One region of the Paenibacillus sp. HWE-109 genome, then DNA from elsewhere that is predicted to be linked to it. Evidence: riboswitches for the same ligand, from Rfam matches in the RefSeq annotation. Region 1 holds a riboswitch; each other region holds the start of a gene.

Region 1 (7,828 bases):
GCGCTGGCGAGCCACGCTATTCGCCCGCCGCTCAGATGGTCGAGCGCAGCCAACTGGCGGGCAGCCGCGAACGGCTCCGTCACCGAAGTCGATATCGCTGCGCCAAGCCCGATGTGCGCAGTCACTGACGCTAGCGCCCCCAGCAAAGTGAAAGGCTCGAGCAGCAGCCCCGGCTCCGTGCCGGTGGCACGAAGCTGCGCGGCAATGGAAGTGCGATCCAGGTATAGCAGATCGAACTTCCCCCGCTCTGCCAGCTGTGCGATACGGTAGAAATAGTCCGGTTCATGCAATTGCCTTGCTTTGACTTCCGGATGACGCCAACTCCCCGGATAATACCCGGCACCCTGTACCGACAACGCCAGATGCAGCTGCCCTCTTCTTGTCCCCATGTGCGTCCCCAACACCTTTCCTCTCTGTCATCAGACATAAACAAGAGGCTAAGAATCCACCTTGTTATAAAGGGGGAAATTCTTAGCCTCCGGTCGTCCAGCCAGCTATTTTTTATTTATTTCTAATAAAAAGATTGAAATACCTTATTTCATATCGATATACTAGGTTTAATACAAAATAGCACGCCCTCTTTTTGGCGTCAACTGAATGATAAAGATCAAAGAGGAATGAACAGAAATGAAGAAAATGCCCATCATTTGACAGCTAGGAGGGTTGCCCACATGATCAAAGATCAATTTAATTTAATCCATATCAGTGAAGTCATGAATGAATTGGATGTCAGCCGCTCCACCATAGATCGCTGGCGGAAGACCAAACAACTCCCCAGTATGAAGATCGGGAAAGAAATCTATTTTGACAAGAACGAAGTGGTCCGCTGGTACAGGCAGTTCGGTCAGGTTCGACAAGCGGCTCCTAGCCTGACTGCCAACCAGACCCTCACCATCGGATACACGACGGTCTCAACCCATATGTGGAGTCCGCTCATCATCAAGGAGTTTGGACTTTTGGAAGAAGAATTAAGACGCATCAGCCCCAAGAATCGGATTGAAATCAAATGGCACCAAGCCAAGGATGGCATGGAGCTCGTGAAAGGTATGATTGCCGGCACCATTCATCTGGCTACTTTCGGCGATTACGCCCTCTCTGTCAGCCATACCATCAGTCGGCTGCTGCCGGACTTCCGTCCCATTCTGCTCGCTGCTGGCGGCAAGTCCGCGGAAGGCAACGGGTTCGGGATGGTCGTCCCTACGAGCCTGAACCTGAAAAACATCTCCGAGCTGGCCACGCTGCCCATTGCGACGACTTTCCGCACCAACGCGGAGTTTCGACTGAAGAAGATGCTCGAATCCTACCATATGACCGAGCTCAACATTATTCATCGTTCCATCGAAGAAAGCATGCAGAGCCTGCACCAGGGCAAATTGAGCGCTTCGATTATGTGGGAGCCGTTCCTCAGCCTGGCGCATCATCAGCGTGTTGGCAAATCCATTTTTGACAAAGAACTGGGGCTTGGTTTCATGGCAAGCGTCGTCGCCGACGAAGGCTGGGCCCATGCCCATGAGGACTTGGTCGTTGCCTACTTGAAAGCCCACCTGCTGGCGAACCGGCTCATGCGGGAACAGCCTAACAAAGCAGCCAAGTTCTTCAGCCTGGAAACCGGATTTCCCGAAGAAGTCATCCACCGCTCCATTTCCCAGATTAGATGGGATGCGGCGCTCTACCAATCAGATCTCACTCGTCTGAGTTATTTTGACTCGACCCGGCAGACAGATATTGCATATAACATCGCCTATCTCCGTATCGCTGCTCAGGAGTTAAAGCTTCCGACGCTTCCCGTCCATCCGATCGCTGGCGCTTGGCAGCAGGATCATTATTATTAAGTTGAAAAAACACAAAGAAGCTGCCTTCAAGCAGATATCATCTACCTAAAGACAGCTTCTCTTCTATAAGTTAAAAATTAGTAAGTCAAACCTGGGTAAAGCGGGTATTGAGCTGTCAAATCTTTCACAAGACCGCGAGCTTTTTCCAATACAGCTTCGTCTTTCGGGTTTTTCAAAGTAAGACCGATAACTTTGGCGATCGTTTTCATCGCTTCTTCACCCATGCCACGGGACGTTACAGCCGGCGTACCCAAACGGATACCACTTGTAATGAACGGGCTAGTTGGGTCGAAAGGAATCGCATTTTTGTTCGCTGTAATTCCGATTTCGTCAAGCACGTGCTCAGCATCTTTACCCGTGATGTTCAGGTTGCGAAGGTCGATCAGCATCAAGTGGTTATCCGTACCACCGGAAACTAGGTTGATGCCTTCAGCCGTAAGAGCTGTCGCCAATGCTTGTGCATTGTTGATGACATTTTGACCGTATACTTTGAAATCCGGCTGCAAAGCTTCACCGAAGGAAACAGCTTTCGCTGCGATTGTGTGCATCAAAGGACCGCCTTGGGAACCAGGGAATACCGCTTTATCAATCGCTGCAGCCCAAGCTTTGCGCGTCAAAATCATACCACCACGTGGTCCGCGAAGCGTTTTGTGCGTTGTTGTTGTAACGAAATGCGCGTGCGGCACTGGGTTCGGGTGCAAACCAGCAGCAACCAGACCTGCGATATGCGCCATATCGACGAAGAACAATGCGCCTACATCGTTAGCGATGGATGCCAAAGCTTCGAAATCAATCGTACGCGGGTAAGCACTTGCGCCAGCTACAAGCATGCGAGGCTTATGTTTGAATGCCGCTTTGCGAACATCGTCGTAGTCGATGCGGAAATCTTTTTCGCTTACGCCGTAAGCGACGAAGTTGTAAAGAATACCGGAAGCATTCACCGGGCTGCCATGCGTCAAGTGACCGCCATGTGCAAGGTTCATACCAAGCACCGTGTCGCCAGGGTTCAGAGCTGCCAAGTAAACAGCCATGTTCGCTTGTGCGCCGGAGTGCGGTTGAACGTTCGCGTGTTCAGCACCGAAAAGCTCTTTCGCACGGTCGCGAGCGATATCTTCCACGATGTCTACGTACTCACAGCCGCCATAGTATCTTTTGCCTGGGTAGCCTTCTGCATATTTGTTCGTAAGTACAGTACCCATTGCTTCAAGAACAGCTTGGCTTACGATGTTCTCAGAAGCGATCAGCTCGATTTTGTCGCGTTGACGGCCAAGCTCAAGGTTCATTGCTTCTACGATTTTCGGATCTTGTTTGTTCAGAAAACTTGTCATGGGAAATTCCTCCTAGAAAATAGTCATATCTGTTTAATCATCATTCACCGAGGGAATAAGTTAACAATCCGCATCTGGTGCGGCTGTCTGGTATAGCTGCTCAGCTGTATCTGCCGAATAAACAGCTCGGATACCGCCAATCAATTTGGGCCGTGTGAACGCCATTGTCACATAAGCATGACCAAGGTTTCGCACTGGCGGCCTTGCAGGAACAGCGACACGACGCAGATGCATCCCAATCAGGGTACTGCCAATATCGATACCCGCATGGGCCTGAATCGTCTCCACAACCACGGGCTTCGCGAAGTGGCGATAGGCATAAGAGGCCATGGAGCCACCGGCTTTGGGAACCGGGATCACGGATACAGGCTCAAGCTGCGGCGTTAGCAGCAACAGCTCTTCTTCAATAACGAGAGCACGATTCAGATGTTCGCAGCATTGAAAAGCAACATGCAGCCCGAATTCGCGGCTAATGCGCTGCACCGTGTCATAAATCGGCTTCGCCGCATCCAGCGTACCCGACGTGCCAATCCGATGCCCGAGGATTTCACTCGTGCTCGTACCGATGACCAGAATATGACCTGGCCGCAGGCTGCCTACTTGGATCAACTCTCGAAGATTCGTTTCCAAACCTTCAGCAACATGGTGAAGTATGGAATCTGTCATGATGGCGCCCGCTCCTACGCTTGAACCGTGAAGCGATCTTCGATGCTTTGCACTTTATTAATGCGGTTCTGGTGGCGAACACCTTGGGAAAACTCGGTTTCCAACCAGATTTTCACGATTTCCTCGGCTACGCCGGGGCCGATAACGCGTTCCCCTAACGCAAGCACATTCGTGTCATTATGCTCACGCGTTGCTTTCGCCGAAAATAGATCATGGACAAGCGCACAACGGATACCCGGCACCTTATTCGCGGCAATCGACATCCCGATGCCCGTCCCGCAAATGAGAATTCCTTTATCAGCACCGCCGGAAACGACTTGCTCACAAACTTGAAGCGCATAGTCGGGATAATCCACCGAATCTGCACAGCTGCAGCCATAATCAATAACCTGATGGCCTAATGATTCAATAAAAGGAATGATTACATCTTTCAAACGATAGCCTGCATGATCCGCACCTAAGGCAATTTTCATGAATAGAACGCTCCTCATCTTCTTCGAATTCGACCATCCTATTATATCCCAAAGCGCGCTAAAAACGAAAAAAAGAGCGGACACGCTAGAATAAGCGCGTTGCTCTTTTGCCCAGGCGACCGGCCGTATAGCTCAATGCTCCATTGTGGTTGCTCCCACTCGTCGCCAGTTACATTGAGTCTTGATTGATAGGTCTATTTTACCGCATTCCGGCTTAGGTGTAAAGATGTATCCGTATTTCCTACGTGCGGATTTTCTTAACCAATTTATCCAAGCTGCTGCTGATCTCTTCCGCCGTTTGCCGATAAACCTCCAGAGGTCCGCCGAACGGATCGGATATGTCATAGTCAGGGATTTCCTGCTCGAGCTGGTAGATCCGACTTCTTTCCTCCACAGAAACGGCTTGCGAAAGAGCCTGCTTGAGCTGAACCTCGGTCACGAGGCGCTCTCTCTCTTCAATCGCTTGCCGAACACGAGTATCGTCTTCCACATACTCTTTGAGCGTAAACGTCTTCTCCATCGCATCAGGAAACCGCTGAATGACGGTCCTTTTGTGCCCCATGGTCATGGTTAAAATAAGGTCGGCCCACTGTACTTCCGACTCCTGAATCGCTAGCGATGACAGCGAATCCTTGAAGCCCGCTTCCTGCAGAAGCGATGCGCTGTTCCGAGAAATAGGACCGCCGGATATGGCCGATACCCCTGCTGAACGAACCTCCGCCGCAAGCCCTTCTTGGTGCACCCGAATACGCAGCAAACCTTCTGCTAATGGACTGCGGCACGTATTTCCTGTACATACAAATAGAATTCGCAACTTGAAATCCCTCCCTTAAAGCTTCTATATCTTCATTGTATCATAGCAAAAACTTGATCCCAAACGCCAATAAAATCAGCCCGCCGAAAGCTTCGCCATACTCACCGACCCAGCCGCTCACCCGTCTGCCAACCAGTAAGCCTGCAATCGATAGCAGTCCGCCAAAAAGACCGAAAATAAGTACTGTCAGTACAATATCTGTAGCAAACATGCCCAGCGATACCCCAACGGAGAACGAATCTATACTGACGCTAAGCGAGAAAATCATTAACCCCCATAACGTTCTATGATCAAAGGCGGTCGCTTCTTCTCCGCGAATCGAACTATACACCATATGTGAGCCTAGTAGAATAAGCAGGCATCCCCCTGCCGCAGTAGCTACATTACCAAGGAGCAACGAGACATATTGTCCCATGAACATCCCCATAAGAGGCATAATAATGTGAAATAGTCCAATCACGAGGCTAATTTTCAAAATATCCAGCAAACGAATCCCTTTCATGCCTATGCCTATGCCCAAAGAAAAAGCATCCAGACCGAGAGCGATCGCCATAATAATAATCGTGACCAGCTGTCCCAATTCCACACCAGATACGTGCATCGTGCTATCCCCCTTGTCCGCTTTCTCTCCCAAGATATGCGGACAAACAGGGAATCATGCTAGCTAAACACGTACAAGCCTGTGACCGGCTGCTTTGCGCAGACGATTCATAATGGCAAGGCCAATTCCGACTTCGGGGCAGCCTTCTGCCACAATGTAAGCTATACCTTGTTGATCGAATTGTCTTAACGCCGCATACAGGCCATGAGCAATCGATGCCGGTTCCGACAACGACCCGCAAGCAATAACCAGATCAGCGTCATACTGCGAGGCTCTCTCTTCGAAAGTAAGCACACCTGTGGATTCACCTCGTGCTCGGGCAGCCCGAATATCTTGCTGAATCCAAGCCATCACAGCTTCAGCGTGATCTCCCTGCACAATATGCATAAAGCCTTGCGGTGCATAATGCGTGTACTTCATTCCCGGAGCTCGCGGCGTTTCTGAAGCTCCTACATCTTCCCGCTCCGGTTCATGCATTCGCAGATTCGGAAGTACCGACCGCAGCTGCTCCGCGGTTACGCCCCCGGGACGAAGAATATACAATTCACCGTCCGCCAGCTGAATCACAGTGGACTCCACGCCAACACCCGTTGCGCCACCGTCCACAAGACCGCCAATGCGTCCGTCCAAATCGTCCCTGACATGCTCCGCCAAAGTCGGACTCGGACGTCCTGAGCTATTGGCGCTAGGAGCCGCGATCGGCAGCCCGGCTTCACGCAGAAGCTCCAAAGCAACAGGATGATCCGGTATACGTATCCCCACCGTAGCAAGGCCAGCCGTTACCAACGGCGAAATGCCGCCCGTTCGCACAGGCAGCACAATAGTTAGCGGTCCCGGCCAGAAAACATCCATAAGCCGCTGGTGATCTAAGGTGACACTTTCCATCTCCACTAGCCCTGAAAGCTGCGTCCTATCAGCGATATGGACAATCAGCGGGTTATCCGAAGGTCTCCCCTTGGCTTTGAAAATACGCTCCACAGCTTCCGTGTTCGTGGCATCTGCGCCAAGTCCATAGACCGTCTCCGTCGGGAATGCTATCGTTTCACCCTCTCTCAGAAGCATTGCGGCTTCCGCCAAGCTGCTGATTCCATCGGTGCCCGAACCCGCTTCCACTTTCCAATACATTGTCACGCTCTATCATCCTTACTTCCCTAAATTCAATTTCAACTAAACCAAGAAGCAATCTTTTTGACCATTTCCCAGACGAAAAACTTCACTTCCGGTTGTGCGGCGGCAGCCACTGATGTCTGTGACTCAGCTTTCACTTGCGGAGCGCTGCCAGCTTTGGCTGTTGATGCGGCCTTAACTGCAGGTGTCGCGACAGCTTTGGTATCCACTTCTGTCTTAGCTACAACAGCTGCTGATGCTACCGCTTCTCCGGAAACAGAATCTACGAAACATAATGGCGGGAACAGCACACACCACCAGTTCTGTCCTTCCCCACTGCCAATCGTAACCCGCAGCGCCTCATATTCACCTGCCGGATAGACTTGGTTGCCGTACATTTTCGTTGGAAAAGGAACTCTCCCCAATTCCACCGTATGGGAGTATGTGTAGCCGCGTGCTTCTATCATCTGTCCAACAAGCGTATCAAATTCAGCCAAATGTGCATTGACTACGACTCTTGCTTCATCTAGCGATTGCGGACCGACGACCCAAGTCTCCATACGAGCTATTATCGCGTCACGAATCTCGCGTTTTAGGGCTTGATCCTGGGCAGAATCCGAGTTTGCAAGAATACGCAAACGGATAGATTCTTCCGGTATAGTAGGCGCGATAACCGCCGCATTCGTCCGATTGGATTCCCAACATGTAATCATCACAATAAGTGCAAAAGCTACCAATAATAAATGTTTGAATGATGGCCGTTCCGTTCTTTTTACCATTAGAAAAAGCCCCTTTCCCTTCGCTTCTACCAACCAGTATGGGCAAAAAGAGAAGAGGCTAAACCTAGTAATCTATGAAAATTGTAAAAATAATAGAGTTAGGTTGAGAGACACAGGGTGGGCTGAAAAGGAAAAATAGCCTTAACTTCTTAGTTCAGGTGCTTCTAGCTGGTTATCCTACCCGCTGGATTCGCGGATCGCCAGTACGTGGCGATTAATGCCCTGCAG
Region 2 (7,828 bases), 3.5 Mb from region 1:
AAGCCATTGTAACTGCCCCTAGGTAAAAAGAAAATCCCTTCCGACGGAAGGGATTTTCTTACTCTCATGTCAAGATGAGCTGGTCCATCACAGCGCATAAAATGCTCATCATCCGATCGATCTCCTCATCGGTAACGACAAGAGCTGGCATTAAGCGAATCGTCTGCGGGCTTGAGGAATTAATTAATAATCCAGCCTCTAGACAGGCTGCTACCAATTCCTCACCACGAGGCTCTGGAAGATCAAAAGCAAGCAGCAAGCCTTTGCCGCGAATACCGCTTAAGCCATACTTGGCCTGAACTTCACGGAGCTTAGTTTGCAAATAGGCACCTTGTTTGGCCGCTTGCGCTGGCAATTTACGCTCGATCAACTCGCCCACAACGGCCAACCCTACAGCCATCCCCAGCGGCTGCCCTGTATAAGTGCCGCCTTGATCCCCAGGTTCGAACAAATTAAACGCTTCTTTGGCCAGCATTGCTGAAAGCGGGAACCCGCCGCCAATTCCTTTGGCCAAAGTTAGCACATCCGGGGTTACACCATAGTGCTCGAAAGCGAACATCCGGCCTGTTCGACCAAGTCCGGTTTGGATCTCATCGAAAATCAGCAGCACTCCTTGCTCGTCACAGAGACTGCGCAGTTCCTTCACATAGTCCAGACTGACCTCATGAACGCCGCCTTCTCCCTGGATAAGTTCCAGCATAACCGCACATGTCTTAGGTGTTATTGCTGAACGGACAGCTTCGATGTCATTAAAAGGCACCTTGACGAAGCCAGGCATCTGCGGAGTAAACTTTTGCTCCCACTGAGGTTTGCCGGTAGCCGCCATCATCGCCAGTGTTCTGCCATGGAAGCTGCGGTTCGCTGTGATTACCTCATACGCTCCGCCTTTACGGACGGAGCCATATTTGCGTGCAAGCTTAATAGCACTTTCATTGGCCTCAGCCCCCGTGCTGCCAAAAAATACACGCTCTAACCCGCTCAGCCCTGTAAGCAACTGGGCGAACTCAATCATCGGCTTATTATAGAAAGCCGGACTCACATTAACCAGTTTGCCCGCTTGCTGCACTAAGGCATCTGCAATGACTTTGGGAGAATGCCCTAATGCAGTGACCGCCCAACCGCCGATAAAATCCAAGTACTTCTTCCCTTCCGTATCCCAGACATACATTCCTTCGCCATGCTCCATCACGATCTGAGGCCGATTTGCTACAAATAAAATTGATGAGTTCGCTTCATGCAGAAGTTCCTCTGTACGCTCTTTGACATTTTCCACGCTGACATCACCTTTCTGAATGTTTATTTATAAACAACATTGCATAATTATACATTTATAAGTATATTTATTCAACCATAATTTGGAGCAGCCGCAAATAAAAAACCGTCAGGAGGTTGAAAGTCACCCCTGACGGTCCCTATTCCGATTCGCGTTCTAATCACGATCTTCAGGATCGTCGGTCGAGAACGCTTTTTTTACATTATCCATGATTTCCTCGACAGCCTCACTCACCATATCCGTGGATGTCGTACCCTCTTCATCTGGTTGAGTTGGAATCGTATCGTTGCATACACGATCAAAATAATGACTTTTATCCATAGAATAACCTCCTGTAAGGTTGTTGTTTACATCTTCTGTCCCCTTTATTCACCGAATAGGCAAGATTTGAAACAACAAACGGAAAACCCTTGCTTAATCTGGGTGATTGGAGTAAATTAAACCTATATGAACGTATATCAACACAAATAAACCAACCTAAGGAGAGATTAACCCATGGATATTCGCTACGCATCCCACCCTAATGAAGTCAAACAATTTGATACGGAACGCCTTCAAGCTGAGTTTCAAATTAATTCGCTGTTCACAGCTAATGAGATTACACTTGTATACTCTCACGTAGACCGTTTCATTATCGGTGGTGTTCTTCCGATTACAGGTTCGCTTCAACTGCAAGCAGACAAGAAAGAAATGGCCGCTGATTACTTCCTGGAGCGCCGCGAGATCGGCATCATCAATGTCGGCGGTCCTGGTACAATTACAGTTGACGGCACCGTATACAACATGGCATCCAAGGATGGCATCTTTATCGGTCTTGGCTCCAAAGAAATCTCATTTGCAAGTGACAATGCCGCTGATCCAGCCAAATTCTACTTCAACTCTACACCAGCGCACCAAACGTATCCAACAGTGAAAATCTCCATCAGTGAAGCTACACCAGCTCACTTAGGCAGTATCAATACGTCCAATGAGCGCACGATTTATAAATATATCCACACAGGCGGCGCACAAAGCTGTCAACTCGTTATGGGCATGACGCTGTTGAAACCGGGCAACATGTGGAACACGATGCCTTCTCATACGCATAACCGCCGTTCCGAAGTGTACTTCTACTTCGATATGCCGGAAGATGCGGTTGTTTTCCATATGATGGGCGAGCCGCAACAAACGCGCCACGTTGTTATGCGCAATGAGCAAGCGGTAATCTCCCCAAGCTGGTCCATCCATAGCGGTGTAGGCACGAATAACTACACATTCATTTGGGGTATGGCCGGCGAAAATCAAATTTTCGACGATATGGACCCAGTCGCGATGAAAGACCTTAAATAGACAACCAATGAACCCATTACGCAGGTATGAAACTATCATGGAAATCCTGCTGTCACAGAAAGAAGTCACCGTTAACGAGCTTAGCGAGCGACTCGATGTGACAGGCAAAACGATTCGCGAGGATCTCGCCAAACTCGAGGAAAAAGGCCTGCTTCTCCGCATTCACGGCGGCGCGATGCTAGCCCAGAGCGATCAGCTGGGCATCCTTTCGGCCAAAGAGCCGAATATCAAGCATGCCGATCAGAAATCGGAGATTGCCACGCTCGCTCTGCGCTACATTCAGCCCAGAGACATTATTGCCCTCGACGGCGGCGGCACAACATTAGAAATTGCTAGGCGGCTGGATAATCAGCCGCTTACTGTTGTCACCAATGATCTCTATATCATCTCAGAGCTTGTCCACAAAGATGAGATCCGCTTGGTGGTACCGGGAGGCTACCGGCTTCGCAACATGCTTGCAGGTCCTGAAGCTTCGGAGTATATAAGCAAGCTCAACATTCAGAAATCATTTATTTCTGCCACTGGCGTTCATTTGCAGCATGGCTTTACGATCTATACAAGTGATCTTGTCGATTATAAGCGTGCCTTGATTAAGTCCAGTGCTATCGTATATGGCGTTGTCGATCATTACAAATTCGGTCAATGCGCATTGCGAACCTTTGCGGCGCTATCTGAGGTAGCCATGATCCTAACGGATCGTTCGCTCCCCGCCGAAACAGCCCAACAGTTTACAGAAGCAGGCGTTCCGATTGTAACTCACTAGTGATAAGGAGCATTGTTCATGACACTTTTTAATTTAGCAGGCAAAACAGCTTTCGTAACCGGCGCTTCCGGCGGTCTTGGTCAAGCGATGGCCATCGGACTTGCTGAAGCTGGCGCGAATGTGATTGCCGTTTCCTCTTCCGAAAGCGTACAAACTGTAGAAGCTATCCGCGCGTTGGGCGGCAAAGCCGAACTGATAGCGGCAGATCTTAGCAACGAAGACATCCTGGAGGATGTTGTGAATAAAGCAATCGGTTTCTATGGCAGTATCGACATTCTCGTGAATAATGCGGGCATCATCCGCCGTACGCCAGCTGTTGATCATGGCCGTCAAGATTGGCATGACGTCATTGACTTAAACTTGAACTCCGCCTTTTTCTTATGCCAATTGATTGGACGCCATATGATTGAACGCGGCAGCGGCAAAATCATCAATATCGCCTCCATGCTCACTTATCAAGGCGGTATTAACGTGCCTGGCTATACAGCGAGCAAACATGCGATTGCCGGCGTGACGAAAGCGCTAGCCAACGAATGGGCTGGAAAAGGCATTCAGATCAACGCGATTGCTCCTGGTTATATGACAACGAACAACACAGCACCAATTCTAAAAGACGAGAAACGCACACAATCGATCACCGATCGTATTCCGGCAGGTCGTTGGGGATCTCCGGAGGATCTCAAAGGTCCGGTTGTCTTCTTATCCTCCACAGCTTCAGACTATATGAACGGTCACGTGCTTTGCGTGGACGGCGGATGGATGGCGAGATAATGGGGATTGGCACGTTAGCTCATACAGTCGGACAGCTGCCACTGAAGCAACTAACGGAGAAGCTTAGCGGACGAGGCGTCGACTTCGTACAATTGGCGCTCAGCAAAGCGATTCGTGATATCGACACAAGTATTGGCAAACTCAGTCCCGCACTAGCGAACCATATCGGCGAGCAGTTTCATCGTTCTGGCATACGTATCGGCGTACTCGGCTGCTATATCAATCCGATTCATCCAGACCCGCAGCAGCGGCGTCTTGAGATCAATCGGTTCAAAGAGCATCTGCGATTTGCCCGAGATTTCGGGACTTCCATCGTCGCAACAGAAACCGCTGAATTAACGACTTATCTCGCTCACGATGCTGAGCGTTATGAAGATATTGGCTGGACGACACTTAAACAAACCGTCGAGGAACTAGCAGAGGAAGCGGAACGCTGGGGTGTTTTCATCGGTTTGGAGCCTGTTGCCACACATACACTGTCCAGCAGTGCAAAAATGGCACGGATTCTGGAAGAAGTTCCCTCCAGCAATCTGGGCGTCGTCTTTGATCCGGTCAACTTGCTCCCGATCGCGGCAATTGAATCGCAGGAAGCATTTCTCGATCAAGCTTTTGCTGCCTTCGGAGACCGGATCGTTCTTGCTCATTTGAAGGATGTTAACGTGCAAAGTGATACACTCGAGGCCGTGCGCTCAGGGCATGGTATTTTCCAAACAAAATCCTTTCTGGACAAGCTTCATCAAGCCAAGCCAGGCGTTGATATTTCGTTAGAGATGGTCTCCGATGATAATTTGGATGCCACCATTCAATATGTAAGAGGTCTACTGGGATAAAAATCAGGGCTGCCTTTAAGTAGTTATATCTACTTGAAAGCAGCCCCTTTGGGGCTCGTTAAATCGCTTACTTTTTGATATCCGGCTCCGTTAGAACCGTATAAGAATTCCCCAAATGACGCTGCAGCGCCTTCAGTGCAGCAACACCAACAGCAATATCATCTTCCCCGGCCCCTCCGCTGACACCGACACCCCCGATGACAGTTCCATTAACCACAATAGGAATGCCGCCAACGAAAATAGCAAACTTGCCCGGCATCATCGCATGTATGCCAAAAGCTTCCCCATGTATCGTCGCCGGCCCCCCAGGCTGCGTGAATAAATGCGTCGAACGCCTGTGACCGCTGGCGGTGAAGGCTTTGGCAATCGCCATGTCCGGACTCGTATTCCGAGCGCCATTCATTCGTTCCAACGCAATCAAGTACCCGCCATCATCGACAATGCAGATCGTCTCCGCTGTGCCGGCCGCTCTTGCTGCTTCAATACCCGCTTCTATCATGACCTTCGCTTCTTCTAATTCCAATTTTAATACGGATTTCATGCATGGACCCCCTCCTCCCTGTAAACTCCTATTCGCCTGAGTGCAAACTCCTCTTCCATTCATATGGGGATAACACAGGAATAAGTCTTGCTGTTCGTTCGAAAAATGAGATTGAAGTTTTAGGATAACAATTGTAAAATACTTGTAATTGAACCGATGTGTAACTGGCGTAAACATGGGGTACCATGAGGGAGCACATTGCAGACAGCCGTACGCCTGGGCAAAGTATTTGATCACAGATCAAGTGCTTTTTTTGTTTTATGGACAATAGAAAGGTCAGGTGCATCACTATGAAAATTGCCTTCGTTTTGTTTGATGGTGTAACAACGCTAGACTTCACAGGGTTCTATGAAGCAATTACTTGGCTGCGGATACTGGGGGCAAAAGCTGATGTTTCCTGGGACTTCTGTGCCATGCAAGAGGAAATAACCGATGATCGCGGGTTAACAATGAAAGCTAATCGTGTCTCTCCCGATCTTTCCGGTTATGGTTTGGTATTTGTCCCCGGTGGATTTGCAACCCGTCAACTACGATATGATGCTGACTTTATCGCATGGCTCCAAACTGCATCTGCCGCGACTTACAAAGTTTCTGTCTGCACAGGCGCATTGCTGCTTGGGGCAGCCGGTTTTCTTAAAGGCAAGAAGGCCACAACCAATCCATCAGCTTATGAATTATTAGCCCCTTACTGTGCGGAGGTTATCGAAACACGCCTTGTCAAAGACGGAAATCTCTTTACCGGAGGCGGCGTTTCGGCCTCGCTCGACTTAGGCTTGTTTGTCGTTGAATCCCTTACGGATTCCGGGTTCGTGCAGCAAGTACAAGTGAAGATGGACTATCCCTACTATCGCGCAGGGCAATATTCTGTGATATCTACAAAACTAATTTAACAGGAATTCCTCCTGCTATTTTTGTCAAAACCACTCTATTCCGCCATCTAACGGGAAAAACTCCCTCTATTTTCTGAGAATATCGCAATTCAGCGAGCATTCATCAGAAGTAGAGGGAGCTTTTCCATTTAATCCAACTTTTCAGGCGGAAATCGATAAAATAGCGGGAGCTTTTCCTGTTAGCTTAGGAGGAGAAGCAAAAAAACTGCACATCTTCCGCTACTTAGGCTTGTTTGTCGTTGAATCCCTTACGGATTCCGGGTTTGTGCAGCAAGTACAAGTGAAGATGGACTATCCTTACTATCGCGCAGGGCTATATTCTGTGATATCTACAAAACTATTAACAGGAATTCCTCCTGCTATTTTTGTCAAAACCACTCTATTCCGCCATCTAACGGGAAAAACTCCCTCTATCTTCTGAGAATATCGCAATTCAGCGAGCATTCATCAGAAGTAGAGGGAGCTTTTCCATGTAATCCAACTTTTCAGGCGGAAATCGATAAAATAGCAGGAGCTTTTCCTGTTTAGCTTAGGAGGAGGAGCAAAAAAGCTGCACATCTTCCGCTACTTCACTTGCCAACCATCAGAATCCTGCTGCAAATTCCATAGATTCGCATAAATACCATTCTGCGAGATTAGCTCGCTATGCGTGCCTCTTTGAACAAGCTGACCTTGATCCAGCACTAGAATGCTGTCTGCGTTTTGAATGGTTTTTAGGCGGTGGGCGATGATAATCAGAGTTTTATTCGCAACCAACTCATTAATGGCCTGCTGCACAGCGGATTCGTTCTCGGGATCGAGCGAGGCCGTCGCTTCGTCAAGCAGCACGATCGGGGCATCTTTCAATAATGCGCGCGCAATGGAAAGTCGCTGCTTCTCCCCGCCTGATAGCGTGGAGCCACCTTCTCCCACCGGCGTGTCATAACCTTGTGGCAATTGGGAGATGAATTCGTGGCAGCACGTACGCTTGGCTGCTTCTTCTACCTCTTCCTGAGTAGCTTCCATATTCCCGATTCGGATGTTATTGCCGATGGTATCCTGGAACAGATACACATCTTGGAATACCATCGAAATATGCTTGAAAAGTTTCTCTGGATCGGCATCACGGAGCGATTGCCCGCCAATGCTGATCGACCCCTGATCTACATCCCAGAAGCGGGCAATGAGGCGGGTTACGGTACTCTTCCCGCTGCCAGAAGGCCCCACCAAGGCTGTGATCGTTCGGGGCTCAATGGTGAAAGACATGTCTTTCAACACAGGCGAATGAGCATCATAACCAAAGGTTACCCGATCGAAAACAATCGAGCCATACGGCTTTATGCTGTAAGTCCCCTGCATCGGCTGTTCCCTGTGCACATCCATAATTCGCTGCGCACTATAAGCGGAATAGCGCATTTCGCCATAGCTCATCAGCACCAGGGTCAATGGCTC
Region 3 (7,828 bases), 4.5 Mb from region 1:
CATTCATTGCCTTCTCTCTGGTAAAATAGAGAAAATCATATTTTCACACTTGGGAGGCAGACGGCAACGATGGAACAAGAGCTAAGCGCACAGATCATGCAGTGGCATGAGGAGGAAGAACACCAGCAAATCGTAGACACTCTGATGAAGATTCCCTCAGTGGTTAGGGATTACGACATGATCAGCAGCATGGGTCGGGCTTATAACAATCTGAGTTTGTATGACAAAGCACTGGAACAATTTGCTCTCATTGCTGAGCAGGGAAAAAATGATCCATTGTGGTATTTTCGCGTAGGCTATTCCTATTATTATATGAAGCGGTATGAGGATGCGGCAGGTGTGCTAAGCACCGCGCTGGAGCTGGATCCTGGCGATCAGCATTCAGCCAGATTGCTAGATTGGAGCCAAAGCAAATGGAAAAAACAGCAAAATGCTGAATCCCGGTACAGACTTAGCCAACAACAGAAAGACCAGGGAGCGATCCCTTTTGAAGGTATGGATCTCGACAGTTTCTGGGAAGACAGTAACTATGCCAGAGAACAATATGTCTCTGATCCGCCTACGGATGAGCTGATTTCTTCTATAGAAGAAGAACTCGGCTATAAGCTGCCGGCAGCCTATATCGCTCTGATGAAGCATCAGAACGGGGGCATTCCCCAACATACATCCTTCCCGACAGATGAAGCTACCTCTTGGGCTGAGGATCATATTGCAATAACGGGAATTATGGGGATCGGCCGCGACAAAAGCTACTCGATTTGCGGTGATCTCGGCAGTCCGTTCATGATTGAAGAGTGGGGTTATCCGGATATCGGCGTAGTCATCTGTGACTGCCCTTCGGCAGGGCACGATGTCGTGATGCTGGATTACCGTCACTGTGGGAAGGACGGCGAACCTTCAGTCATTCACGTCGATCAGGAAGATGATTACGAGATAACATTCTTGGCGCCGGACTTCGAGACGTTCATCCGCGGTCTGGTGAGTGATGAGGAATATGACACTTCTGAAGAAGATAAAGAGAACGATCTGCGCAAAGTGGCTGTAGGAAAATTCTCTCCCCTGCTCACGGAACTCTGCGGTCATGCCTCTGAGGTGGACGGGCTGGCGTCCAAAATACGCAGCGTCTGTACCCGGATCGTCCAGGAGAAAGGCCATTTCTCATTTCATGCGGATGAACGGTCTCATCTCATGTACGATGTGCAGTTCTGGCTTTACACCAACGCATTCCCGACTACCAGCCGTCAGCAGTATTTGGATACCTATGATCAAATGATCGCTTTCGGCGGCGAATTCGGCCAAGGAGGGTACGCTCCCGGCTTCATCAGCGATTGGCTGGATGGGCGGATCGGGGAAGGCCTTATCGTTCAGGAGAATGGAGTTCTCCGTTTCACGGACGAGGCACGCAGTGCGGTGATAGCAAAGCTTTCAGCGGAAGCGGAAGCTGCACAGGCATTGGCAGCTGCAGAAGAAACGAAGGATATGTCTTGAGGTACTTATTCACAATCTGTTCTCTCACGCAGAGTTGGACTGAGCTAAAGCTATATGTTAAACAAAGAGCGGGCTTCAGCTCCCCGCTCCTTCGTATTGACTCAATCCTTTTCTAAATATGTCGAACAAGTAGGCCGCCGGTCGTAATCGGAAATTTGGCGAATTCGGCCAAGCTGCTGACCATCATCGGCAATGAATTATTAGGGGCATGTGTCCCGCCTTATCCCAAGTCCACTCATATCGTTAGTTGTAAGAAGATTTTATTACTGTGCGGTCAAAATAATCGGGCCATCCGCAGTAATGGCAATTGTATGCTCGTACTGTGCGGAAAGCGAGCCGTCAGCGGTTCTGGCTGTCCATCCGTCGGCATCAATCGTCATTAACGCTTTTCCGGCATTTAGCATCGGCTCGATCGTAAGAACCATCCCTTCCTTCAAGCGGAACCCTTTGCCCGGATTCCCGACATGGGTATAATTAGGTTCCTCGTGCATCTCCCTTCCTACACCATGACCGAGAAGATCGAGCACCACCGAGAATCCGTTTCGCTCGGCATGGGTTTGAACCGCGTGCATCACATCGCCGATCCGGTTACCGACGACAGCTTTGTCGATACCAAGATATAAGGATTCCTTCGTTACCTGCATCAGCTTACGCGCTTCTTCCGACACCTCGCCAACTGCATAACACCAAGCTGAATCGCCGATCCAGCCATCAGCTTCCGCGACAATGTCAATTGTGACGATATCGCCTTCCTTGAGCGGCTTCCGGTTCGGAAAACCATGGGCAATGACGTCATTGACAGACGCACATGTCGCAAATGGATAGCCGTTGTAGCCTATCGTATAAGCCTTGGCGCCATTATCCTTCAGGAACCGCACCGCGAACGACTCGATATCGAGCGTCGTGACACCCGGACGAATCATACCTGCGATTGTTTGATGAAAAGCAGCGACAATTCCGCCGGCTTTTCTCATTTCTTCAATTTCTGCTCTCGATTTCAGGATGATCATTCCATTCATCTCTCCTTTGATTGTATGCCCAAAAAAATCATGTCGACGAACCCTTCCACATCCATCTCGTTCCGCATATTGTGGTGGATGTTCAATGCTGCGCAGCCAACGAGCGAGCCAAATATCAAATTAGCTGTTTTCTCTGGTGATTTGGAACCGATCCCTTCACGAATCATGTCCACAAACGGCAAATAGATTCGTTCCTGAAAATCGGTAAACAGCTTAATGAACCGGTTTCCCGGGAAGTGATGGAAATTATCTGCAACCGTTTTTAACAAAATAAAGACGGAAGGATCCTTGATACACTCCCGCAGAAGCAACCTGGAGAACGACTCCGCTTTAAGCAAACTGTCACTGTCCCCCGTCAAAGCGGGCTTCACTGCCGACTCCGTTCGATTCAGGGCATCCCACAGTAAATCTTCCAACAGCATGTGCTTATTTTTGTAGTAATGATACACAGTTCCGTAGCCGAGCTCTGCCTTTACCGCAACATCGCGTATTTCCAATTGAATGCCTTTTTCCAAATATACTTCCGCAGCCGCTTGCATAATTTGGTCCATCCGCATCTCCCGGATCGCGTCATTTTGTTCTTTGGTACGTGGTGACATGGCTCCTCCTTTTTTAGACCTGCTGTAATGTCAATTTAAAACAATATACATCATTTAGCTGTAAGGATCAAGTACTTCAACTTTAATTAGTGACAAATTAATGATGAAATGAACGGATATTCGAATAGGCCATTACAATTCCATATTCGTTTGCAGCTTCAATAACTTGCTCATCACGCAACGAATTACCGCTTTGGACCAGGTACCTCACTCCACTCTGAACAGCCCGGTCAATATTATCACGGAAAGGCAGAAAAGCGTCAGAAGTATATGAAACTTCTTTTAAGCCTGTTAACCAATTTTGTTTCTCTGCCTTCGCAAGTCGTTCAGGTACCCTATTAAAATATTGTTTCCATTGCTTTTCTTCGGCAGGTGTAAAGTCCTCATTCGTCCAACCATCAATGGCATTATTTACTTCAGTACGGGATATTCCGGCACGGAAAACCATTTGTTGTGCGATTGGATGTTGTCTTAACCACCAATTATCAGCTTTTTCAGCTGCAAGTCGCGTACAATGAATTCGTGATTGTTGCCCTGCACCAATTCCAATGGTTTGTCCGTCAAGCGCAAAACAAACAGAGTTTGATTGTGTGTATTTGAGGGTGATCATTGCAACGAGAAGATCCCTTTTAGAGTTATCAGGAATTATTCGCTGCTTGGTTACAATGTTATTGAAGATTTCTACCGATATCGCTGCATCATTTCTTTCTTGTTCCATTGTAATACCGTAGACTGATCTTTGTTCGATTGGATTGGGTACATAATCAGGATCGATCTCTAAAATGAGATAATTTCCGTTCTTTTTCTTTTTTAAAAGTATCAGAGCATCCTCGTCATATCCTGGTGCAACAATGATATCGGAGACCTCTTTTTTGAGTAAATTCGCTACTGTTACATCAACTTTATCACTAAAAGCCGCACAATCACCAAACGAAGACATCCGATCCGCCCCTCTGGCTCTTGCGTAAGCGCTGGCCAATGGGGATAGCTCTAAGCCTTCAACAAAATAAGATTTAACAAGCGAGTCACACAACGGAGAATATACAGCTGCACCAGCTGGGCTTACATGCTTAAAGGATGCTGCTGCCGGTAGACCGATACTTTGTCTAAGTTCTCGAACTAGTTGGAAAGCGTTTAATGCATCTAAAAAGTTAATGTAACTTGCCTCGCCATTTAAGATCTTTATAGGTAGTTTTTCTCCAGAATAAATCTTTGCCTTCTTTTGATGTGGATTCATTCCATACCGCAGATTAATATCTTCCATTCAAAAAACCCCTCTCAGAAAATAAAAAAAGTATTCAGACTTTAGTCCAAATACTTTGCCCAGGCGTACGGCTGCTATTCTGCGTGCTCCCTCATGGTTCACCATGTTCGCGCCAGTAACACACAGATTAATTCTTAAGACAATTTTACACAATGGAGTCATTATTTACAATGCATATGGATGCTCATGTTGTTCCAATTCTCTTGGTTATTCAATTAAGACGACTCCGTCTGAAGACGGAGCTGCATTTCATCCGTCGGATGGTTCAGGCACGCTAATCCATCCCATATAATGAAATCGATAAGATGCAAAAGGAATCGATTTCACTATAAAGGAGATATATGTATATGATGAAAAACAAACGAAAAAATAAAGATGTCGGAATTTATGGCTTAACTGCAAAGTGGTACGATAAGAATTCTCGCAAAAGTCGAATGACTCAAATGCAAGATTACGCGAATGAAGTTGCAGCTTTAGTCGGCACAAATGCACATATTTTGGAAGTTGCGCCTGGGCCGGGTTATTTGTCGATTGAACTCGCCAAGAAAGGGTTTAACGTTACAGGAGTCGAGATAAGCGCAGACTTTGTGAAAATAGAAAAAAATAATGCAAAAGAAGCAAATGTCTCCGTTGATTTTAAGGAAGGTAACGCATCTAATCTACCATCCGAAGATAACTTTTTTGATTTTATTGTTTGCAGTGCTGCATTCAAGAACTTTAAGGATCCGTCAAAGGCGCTGTGTGAAATGCATCGAGTGCTGAAAGAAGGTGGAACATCCCTAATCATCGACATGAATCATGAGGCAACCTCTGAAGATATTAACAATGAGATTAAACAGACAGGAATGAAAGGATTTGACAAGCATTTTGTGAAATTCGCATTTAAAACTTTCCTAAAACAAGGTGCGTACACAATAAAAGATTTTGAATCACTTTTAAACGAAACACCATTTAAGAACTACCATATCAAAAAAGAGGGCATTAGTTTATTTGTCTATCTTTATAAATAGACCGGGAAAGAAGGATCCTTTTGGGGCGTCGACGATGATTCAACAGCTCCCATTAACTGCAAAGCGCAGTTTTTTTCTTGTCACTCATGCACCTACTGATGTCTCTGCTCGCACCTTTTTCATCGAGGCCGTTATGGTAGCAAGAACCAGCAGAAATCCGCAAATGATGATGCCTGTTGAAGGGACGTTGCCAAGCAGGATGTAATCAAAAACAGCTGTTATAACAGGCTCCAAACAAAACACAATCGCTACAACAACCGATGACAGTTTTCTCTGTCCAATCGATTGCAATAGGTTGGAAAATATAGAAACAATGACGATCATAAACGCAATTGCTGCAATTGTATGGACATCTCTAGGTATTATTTGTGCAGAGAACCATTCAGAATGAAACAGTCCGTAATACACGGCAACCAAACCAAAATAGAATGCCGAACCCGCTACGGTAAGAAAAGAAACCTGAATGACCGAAGTTTGTTCCTTTTGCAATAACTGATTCATAATTACAATTGTATAGGCATACCCAATCATACCTATGAGGCCCAGTACGTCTCCGATCTGAAGAGTCAGCTTGTATGGCTCAAGCAAAAAAGTTATCGCTATCAAGGATATGCCTATTGCCATTTTCTCATTCAGACTAATCTGCGTCTTATAGTGTATATATTGCAATAAGGGAACAACGCCAACGATCAGGCTATTAATCATGACGATCCTCGTCGGAGTCGTATATTGTATCGCATATATGGAAAAAAAGCTGAGTACGAAGTTGGCCAGCCCTAGTTTGAACAAGCCTGCTACCCACAATTTCGCCTTAATTCTCCTGATCGATTTGTAGAAAATAATGACGTAGATCGCACTCACAAGCACATACCGCCATAATTGAAACAAATCCTTCGGATACTGAGCCGTTCCATCTTTCATGAATATATAAGACAAACCCCATATGAGTACCGCTAAAATTAATGAAAAATATGCCACTGCAGCCACTCCTAGCGATATAAGCAAATCATGCTTACTTCTGTTCTTTCATCCCTTATTTACTTGCATTCGCTTTTTGTCGGTCCAATGCGGTCTGATACGTAGTGAGAAGTTTCTTCAAGTCGTATTTATCCAGATCCTGGGTGAATTTATCCCACTCGCTCATCGGTGTATCACCCAAAATAAATTTACTTATTGATGTTGTGTAAAATTTGTACAATTGATCATTAGAAACAGTGACCGAAGCCGCTTCTTCCAGTGTCAGAACAGGCAGTCTGTTGTATGTAGGGAATCGATATTTAGGAGCTTCCTGATAGGAGAATTGCTCACTTTCTTTGACAAGGGACAGCCATGCATGAAAGTCAAACCATCCATACGTACCCGCTGTTTGAATACCTGATTCCCGGCGTAAATCGTTGGCTTCTTTGTACACGTCCTTGAACTTGCGCTTACCCCCTTGGGTGGTATAGGTTTCACCTTCCTTGCCCCAACTTTGGATTTCCTTGCCTTTCTCTGAATAGATGTAATCCAGATAACGAAGGGAAGCATCCAGCTTCTGGGTCTTAGAAGCAACCGCAAATCCATATTCCTCGGTGCCGCCTTTTGGGAGATACGGCTGCGTACCGATACCAATGGGTGGTGCCATAAACTTCAAATTGCCTTCTTTCAACTGACTGTTCATAATTTCGATCTGTCCGATAAATTGAACGGTGATGAATGATTTATTCGTTGTCATGAATTGTGTCCATGCTTTATAGTCCATCGTGAGCCAGTCAGGCGGAATTAACTTTTCTTTATTGAATTTATTTAAATTCTCAATCATCGTTTTGGCTGCTGGCTGTTTCATGCCGTAGTCCATTTTCTTTGTATTTGGATCCTGATATAAGCCGGGGTAGAATCCAAAGGCTGGACCGAACGTGTCCAATGTGCCAACCCCATGGCGGAAGACGAACGGATAGCTATCCGGATACAGCCCTTTCAGTTTCTTCGATGTTTCGTAAAGCTCATCCCACGTCTTCGGCACCTGCAGATTGTGTTTTTTGAAAATATCTTCACGGTAAAACCACACCATTTGACTGCCCGCACCCGCTCCGTCATTAATGATGCTGTAAATTTCTCCGTTCGGCATCGTAATCCGCTCGCGGATTTCCGGGTTCGCCTTTAAGTAGGCTTTCACATTAGGCATTTTATCCAGATGTTTAGATAAATCCAAGAACGCCCCCTGCGGTCCGAACTTCTGTACTTCTCCCGGGAAGACGGACAATACATCTGGCATGTCTCCCGATGAAACGGAAAGCGACAGTGATTCAGGACCTGACGCCAATTCCTGCTTTACAGTAATATTCGTCTCTTCCTTCACCCACTTCCATACGCCCCAATCCGGTTTTGGCGGCCATGACGTCGAATTTTCCGTAAACAAACGAATCGTAGCCGGTTCCGGAAGCTTGGCTGTTGGGGAAGAATGTGAAT

What was found. Region 1 has a riboswitch for ZMP and ZTP ahead of rpiB (ribose 5-phosphate isomerase B). Riboswitches for the same ligand answer to the same signal wherever they lie in the genome.
Region 2: it holds a riboswitch for ZMP and ZTP, as region 1 does, so the genes downstream of both, LOZ80_RS16520 (DJ-1/PfpI family protein) here and rpiB (ribose 5-phosphate isomerase B) in region 1, are expected to answer to the same signal.
Region 3: it holds a riboswitch for ZMP and ZTP, as region 1 does, so the genes downstream of both, LOZ80_RS11680 (phosphoribosylaminoimidazolecarboxamide formyltransferase) here and rpiB (ribose 5-phosphate isomerase B) in region 1, are expected to answer to the same signal.

The regions. Positions count from the first base shown of each region.
Region 1 is NZ_CP091881.1:7,382,362-7,390,189, reverse strand. It holds gene LOZ80_RS31725 (NtaA/DmoA family FMN-dependent monooxygenase) at 1-389, opposite strand, end outside; gene LOZ80_RS31720 (helix-turn-helix domain-containing protein) at 618-1,832, shown strand; gene glyA (serine hydroxymethyltransferase) at 1,910-3,160, opposite strand; gene LOZ80_RS31710 (TIGR01440 family protein) at 3,221-3,826, opposite strand; gene rpiB (ribose 5-phosphate isomerase B) at 3,841-4,299, opposite strand; ZMP/ZTP riboswitch at 4,402-4,482, opposite strand; gene LOZ80_RS31700 (low molecular weight protein arginine phosphatase) at 4,541-5,113, opposite strand; gene LOZ80_RS31695 (manganese efflux pump MntP) at 5,154-5,714, opposite strand; gene LOZ80_RS31690 (L-threonylcarbamoyladenylate synthase) at 5,778-6,839, opposite strand; gene spoIIR (stage II sporulation protein R) at 6,878-7,600, opposite strand; gene prmC (peptide chain release factor N(5)-glutamine methyltransferase) at 7,778-7,828, opposite strand, start outside.
Region 2 is NZ_CP091881.1:3,868,916-3,876,743, forward strand. It holds gene LOZ80_RS16485 (aspartate aminotransferase family protein) at 65-1,273, opposite strand; gene LOZ80_RS16490 (hypothetical protein) at 1,430-1,594, opposite strand; gene kduI (5-dehydro-4-deoxy-D-glucuronate isomerase) at 1,769-2,602, shown strand; gene LOZ80_RS16500 (DeoR/GlpR family DNA-binding transcription regulator) at 2,610-3,365, shown strand; gene kduD (2-dehydro-3-deoxy-D-gluconate 5-dehydrogenase KduD) at 3,384-4,136, shown strand; gene LOZ80_RS16510 (sugar phosphate isomerase/epimerase family protein) at 4,121-4,966, shown strand; gene LOZ80_RS16515 (GlcG/HbpS family heme-binding protein) at 5,034-5,507, opposite strand; ZMP/ZTP riboswitch at 5,658-5,736, shown strand; gene LOZ80_RS16520 (DJ-1/PfpI family protein) at 5,798-6,397, shown strand; gene LOZ80_RS16525 (ABC transporter ATP-binding protein) at 6,962-7,828, opposite strand, start outside.
Region 3 is NZ_CP091881.1:2,880,166-2,887,993, reverse strand. It holds gene LOZ80_RS11695 (SMI1/KNR4 family protein) at 70-1,488, shown strand; gene map (type I methionyl aminopeptidase) at 1,752-2,498, opposite strand; gene LOZ80_RS11685 (TetR/AcrR family transcriptional regulator) at 2,504-3,106, opposite strand; gene LOZ80_RS11680 (phosphoribosylaminoimidazolecarboxamide formyltransferase) at 3,204-4,370, opposite strand; ZMP/ZTP riboswitch at 4,421-4,500, opposite strand; gene LOZ80_RS11675 (class I SAM-dependent methyltransferase) at 4,718-5,380, shown strand; gene LOZ80_RS11670 (DMT family transporter) at 5,465-6,358, opposite strand; gene LOZ80_RS11665 (extracellular solute-binding protein) at 6,414-7,828, opposite strand, start outside.